2 regions of the Enterococcus sp. PLH-Efm8 genome follow, and region 2 is predicted to be linked to the other one. Evidence: predicted binding sites of a transcription regulator. Region 2 holds the regulator's gene; the other holds the start of a gene.
What was found. Region 2 encodes HrcA, which represses chaperone genes, less so after heat shock. Its sites were predicted from a motif close to TTAGCACTCNNNNNNNNNGAGTGCTAA; they were not measured.

Region 1: a site for HrcA is predicted at 1,570-1,596, ahead of groES (co-chaperone GroES). Genes of this name have one in related genera too.

What each region holds. Positions count from the first base shown of each region.
Region 1 covers NZ_CP172568.1:2,335,723-2,338,894, forward strand. The annotation lists gene groL (chaperonin GroEL) at 1-1,200, opposite strand, end outside; gene groES (co-chaperone GroES) at 1,251-1,535, opposite strand; gene ACIFUW_RS11545 (CPBP family intramembrane glutamic endopeptidase) at 1,760-2,422, shown strand; gene ACIFUW_RS11550 (PTS sugar transporter subunit IIC) at 2,498-3,172, opposite strand, start outside.
Region 2 covers NZ_CP172568.1:1,615,358-1,618,529, reverse strand. The annotation lists gene hemW (radical SAM family heme chaperone HemW) at 1-1,002, shown strand, start outside; gene hrcA (heat-inducible transcriptional repressor HrcA) at 1,236-2,279, shown strand; gene grpE (nucleotide exchange factor GrpE) at 2,373-2,936, shown strand; gene dnaK (molecular chaperone DnaK) at 2,987-3,172, shown strand, end outside.

The sequences.
Region 1 (3,172 bases), 720 kb from region 2:
AGCATTCAATGCATCTTCAATGCGTAATTTTAATTCTTTCAATTCTGTTTCAGTAGCTGCACCAACTTTAACAACAGCTACACCACCTGCTAATTTAGCTAAGCGTTCTTGTAATTTTTCGCGGTCAAAATCAGAAGTTGTTTCAGCAATTTGGTTTTTGATCAATTGCACACGAGCTTCGATTGCTTCTTTTTCTCCAGAACCTTCTACGATCGTTGTATTGTCTTTATCTACAACAACTTTAGAAGCATTTCCTAAGTTTTCGATTGTTGCATCTTTCAATTCTAAACCTAGATCGTCAGTAATTACTGTACCACCTGTCAAAATAGCGATATCTTCAAGCATTGCTTTACGACGATCGCCGAAACCAGGAGCTTTTACAGCTACTACGTTGAATGTTCCACGGATTTTGTTCAATACAAGAGTTGGCAATGCTTCACCATCTACATCGTCAGCAATAATCAACAATGGACGTGATTGTTGCAAGATTTGTTCTAACAATGGCAGAATATCTTGGATGTTAGAGATTTTTTTGTCTGTGATCAAGATATATGGGTTTTCTAGAACAGCTTCCATTTTGTCGTTATCTGTTACCATATATTGTGATAAGTAACCACGATCAAACTGCATACCTTCTACAACATCTAGTTCTGTTTCGATCCCTTTTGATTCTTCGATTGTGATGACACCGTCGTTTCCAACTTTTTCCATTGCATCAGCAATCAAATGTCCAACTTTATCAGAACCCGAAGAAACAGCTGCTACTTGTGCAATGGCTTCTTTTGAATCAACAACAGTTGAGATATTATGCAATTCTTCGACTGCTGCTTTTGTTGCCAATTCGATCCCGCGACGAATGCCTAGAGGATTAGCACCTGCAGTTACGTTTTTTAAACCTTCGCGAACGATTGCTTGTGTCAGAACAGTTGCTGTCGTTGTACCGTCTCCTGCAATATCATTTGTTTTTGATGCTACTTCTGATACAAGTTTTGCACCCATGTTTTCAAAATGATCTTCTAATTCGATTTCTTTTGCGATCGTCACACCATCATTTGTGATCAATGGAGAGCCGTAAGATTTTTCTAGTACGACATTTCGGCCTTTAGGTCCTAATGTTACTTTCACTGTATCTGCTAATTTATCTACCCCGCGTAACATAGCTGCGCGTGCGTCTTCTGCAAATTTCAATTCTTTTGCCATGATTGATTCACCTCATTGATTATTTTTGATTATTTTTTTATCTTCCAAATTTACTCAACAATCGCCATGATATCTTTTCCTGCGACGATCAGATATTCTTTTCCTTCGTATTTTACTTCTGTACCGGCGTATTTTTCGAACATAACTTGGTCGCCTGCTTTTACAGCGGCAGGAACTTTTTCACCGTTTTCTAACAAACGGCCTTCACCGACTGCAACAACTGTCCCAGTTTGGGGTTTCTCTTTAGCAGCAGAAGCTAAAACGATTCCTCCGACAGTTTTTTCTTCTTCTTTTGCGACTTCGATAATGACGCGATCACCTAATGGTTTTAACACGATAAATCCCTCCGATAACTCTTTTTTTAATCTGTTAGCACTCTTAACCTTCGAGTGCTAACCTACATTTTTAATAATACTCATTCTCCCTCTTTTTTGCAAGCTTTTAAATCAAAGAAAAGAAATTTTATTCTGACAGCTGCTTATTGAAATTATGATATAATTGAAATCAATCGATATAAGCTTGCCTTGCATGCTTGTTATCCCTTAAAAGGAGGAATTACATGTCTTTAAAAAAATATAGCTTCCTCAGCATTTTTTGCTATGGTCTAATTTTTATCTCACCCTTGATCCTAGCTTCGATAGGACTTGTAAAATCTACGTCTGAATTGATCACAGCAACTGCAGTCATGTATATACTAGGCGCCGTTGTCCTAGCTATTTTTTATTTTAAGCAACGTGAACCCTTAGCGATCGAATCAGCGGTAAAAAAAGCTTCTGCTCCAAAGATTGTTATTTATGGATTGGTTGGAATCTTTGTCGCATTGATTCTGCAAAGCATCGCTGTCATGTTAGAATCTGTATTGTTTGGCAAAGCAACCCCTTCCGAGAATACACAAAATATCATCCAGATGATCATGGAAGCACCCGCTTTTATTTTGGCGACAACTGTTGCTGGACCCATCATGGAAGAGTTCGTATTCCGCCGCAGTATACTGGGGATCATCAGTCGATATTCAAATTTTTGGGTCGGAGCAGTGATCAGCTCTTTGCTGTTTGCGTTTGCTCATAATGATGGTCATCTGCTAATCTACTTTTTCCTAGGTTTCTTCTTCAGCCTAGAGTACAAAGCAACTGGTCGGATCTGGACATCGATGATCACACACGTAGGAATGAACACATTAGTTGTTCTTGTTCAATTAGCTGTCCAAAAAGGGCTAGTATAAACATGACTATAAATACTCCTGTCATCCTAGATTGGTGATTTTCCCAATCTAAAGCGACAGGAGTATTTTTGTTTTTTAGTCGTTCATCTTTTCTGCTGCTCCATCATTTTTTGTCTGTCTTTCCTTTTTGCAGTTTGCAGAATCTATTTTTTTCAAAAATGGGAAATAAATGAAAAAACTAATTGACAACACGATACCTTGTAAAATCGCTGCAGGCACTCCGCCTACTAAGAAACCCGAGAGGATCGGCGGTGTTGTCCAAGGGACTTGGACTGCTGTAAATAAAGGAACGAATCCAAAATATAAAGCGGAATAGGTAATCAATCCTGAAACGACCGGTGCGAAAATAAAAGGAACAGCCATCATCGGGTTCATCACGATCGGTGTGGAAAAAATAATTGATTCATTGATGTTGAAAAAGGCTGGTAAAAGAGCAAGATTTCCTAATTCTCTGTATTTCTTCGATTTCGCAAAAACCGTCATAAAAAATACAGCCCCTAACGTCAATCCAGCACCCGTAACCGTCATGAACTGATCGAGAAATTGCTGAGTAACGATATGTCCGCCATTTGCCACCGTCAACTCTTGTCCTGAGGCTAAGATTTCTGCATTTGCTAATGAATTCGCTTGCAAGACGGGACTAACCAACCCATTGACCATCGCAGATCCATGAAGACCAAATAACCATAAAAACGGAACAAAAAAACCTAATAAAAGCACACCAAACAACGTGTCTATGAACGATTGAAT
Region 2 (3,172 bases):
GAAAGTCATCCGACAGCGAATTTAGAAACACTTTACGTAGGGGGCGGGACACCAACTTCTTTATCTGCTAAACAACTTGATCGACTGTTATCAGGTGCTAGAGAGATCCTGCCTTTTCAAAATGGTAATGAGTTTACTGTAGAAGCGAATCCAGGTGATTTGACCCGTGAAAAACTTCAAGTAATGAAAAACTATGGCGTCAATCGTTTATCCATGGGAGTGCAGACATTTGATAATCGCTTATTGAAAAAAATTGGACGTAAACACACCGCAGAAGATGTGTATCAAACTATGCAATTTTTAGAAGCAGAAAATTTTACCAATGTAAGCATCGATTTGATTTATGCATTACCGGGACAAACACTAGAAGGATATCTGGATACTTTGGAAAAAGCTTTGGCTTTGGATCTGCCTCACTATTCTTTGTACTCATTGATCCTCGAAAACAAAACAATGTTCATGAACTGGGTACGACAAGGAAGACTCGAACTGCCTGATCAGGAAACGGAAACCAGAATGTTTGAAGAGACGATTGAAGCAATGGAAAAGCATGGACGTCACCAATATGAAATAAGTAACTTTGGGCTCTCCGGACATGAATCTCAACATAACCTCATGTACTGGAACAATGACCACTATTTTGGGTTTGGAGCTGGTGCTAGCGGTTATCTTGGAGATATTCGTTACCGCAACAAAGGACCAATCCAACACTATTTACGCCCATTACGAGCAAATGAACGCCCGGTATTGGAAGAAGAAAAATTGACACGAAAAAATCAAATAGAAGAAGAAATGTTCTTAGGACTAAGAAAAAAAACAGGGATTACTAAAAAACATTTCTATGATCGCTATCAAAAAACAATTGAATCGGTGTACGGTGATGTGCTAAGGGAATTAGAGCAAGAAGGGTTACTTGTTAATGAAGAAGACCGTGTTTATTTGACACCAAGAGGGACCTTTTTGGGGAACAATGTGTTTGAGCGCTTTTTGTTTGAAAAATAGTTTAAAGAATATTTGTTTTTTATCTGAATTTAAATAAAAAAAGTTCAAAAATACAATAAAGGACTATTGAAACGTTGATATAACTGGATTTACATCAATTATTTAGAATTAGCACTCTTGTGTTTAGAGTGCTAAAAAATGGAGTCTTTCTCTTGACAGGAGAAGGGCTTCTTGCTATATTTATAAGTGGATTAGCACTTAGAATATATGAGTGCTAATGAGAGGTGAGGAAGATGTTAACAAAGCGACAAAACGACATTTTACGTCTGATCATCCAACACTATACGAGTAGTGGCGTGCCCGTTGGTTCCAAAACATTGATGTCTGAGGGAGTCAAGGCCAGCTCAGCAACGATTCGCAATGATATGAAAGCATTAGAAGATGAAGGATTGCTGTTGAAGACTCACTCTTCTTCTGGGCGGATTCCATCTGCTTTAGGCTATCGTTATTACGTGGATCATTTGTTAAAACCTGCTCGCGTAGCAGAAGATGATTTGCTGCTGATTCGTCAGTCTCTAGGCAGAGAATTTCATGAAATCAATGAGATTATTAAGCAATCTGCTGAGATATTATCTGAGCTGACAAGCTATACGACTTTTTCATTGGGACCTGAAATAAAAGACCGCCGACTGACTGGCTTTCGTATCGTACCCTTGAATAATCGACAGATTATTGCTATCGTCGTAACAGATATGGGGAATGTAGAAAGCCAAGTGTTCACTCTTCCCGAATATATGGGAAGTCAGGAACTAGAAAAAATGGTACAGATTGTAAACGACCGTCTAGTCGGAGATCCTCTGATGACGGTGTACCATAAACTTCGTACGGAGATTCCGATGATTCTTCATAAATATTTCCAAACGACAGAAGGGATGTCTCAGTTATTTGACACCGTTCTTGGTCATGTTTTTGAAGATAAGGTTTATGTCAGTGGACAAATGAATCTCTTGGATTATGAGCCCCGTCAAGATCTTGATCAGTTCAAATCGATGTTTTCTTTTATGAAAGACTCAGACGGACTTACACAAATGATCACTCCGATGGATAGCAATATTCATATCAAGATTGGTGCTGAATTAGGCAATGATTTATTGCAGAATATGAGTATGATTCAAGCAAGTTACGAGATAGATGGTCATGGAAGAGGTACAATAGCCTTGTTAGGGCCTACTAGTATGCCTTATTCTCGGATGTTCGGTCTAGTCGATGTTTATCGAAGAGAACTAGCAGCTAAACTTGCTGATTACTACCGTTCGCTTGACTTGTCAAACTCGTAATGTGAATAACGAAGCTATTTGCAGCTGATCGTTCTCTCTTTCTTAGTAAGAGCAATCAAACAGCTGACTGAATAATGAAAGGAAGACTGTATCGTGAAAGAAAATCAAGAAGAACTAGATAAAGAAATGACAGATGCTCAGCCAGAACCGGAAATCGATGTCGAAGCTGCAGAAGATTCGGGTATTTCAGAAGCTGAAGCGGAAGAATTCGAAACAGCGAAATTAAAAGCTGAGTTAGAAGAAATGGAAGATAAATACTTGCGGGCTCGTGCTGAAATCGCAAATATGGCAAATCGAGGAAAAAATGAGCGTGAGCAATTACAAAAATACCGTTCACAAGATTTAGCCAAAAAATTACTTCCATCAATTGACAACCTGGAACGTGCATTAGCCACAGAAGTGTCAGATGATCAAGGGGCAGGTTTGAAAAAAGGCGTGGAAATGGTCTTGGAAAGTTTGCGTAACGCACTGGAAGAAGAAGGAATTGAAAAAATCCCTGCTAAAGGAGAAGCCTTTGATCCTAATCTTCATCAAGCAGTACAAACTGTTCCAGCGACTGAAGATACACCAGCCGATACGATTGTAGAAGTACTACAAGAAGGCTACAAATTACATGATCGCGTGTTAAGACCAACCATGGTCATTGTTGCACAATAATTGTGCGGATATAAAACTTACACTTTCAATTAAAGAAGGAGACGTTAATTATGAGTAAAATTATCGGTATTGACTTAGGTACGACTAACTCTGCAGTAGCAGTATTGGAAGGAAACGAAGCAAAAATCATCGCTAACCCAGAAGGAAACCGTACAACACCTTCTGTTGTATCATTCAAAAATGGAGAAATCCAAGTAGGGGAAGTTGCAAAACGTCAAGCTGTGACAAACCCAAAT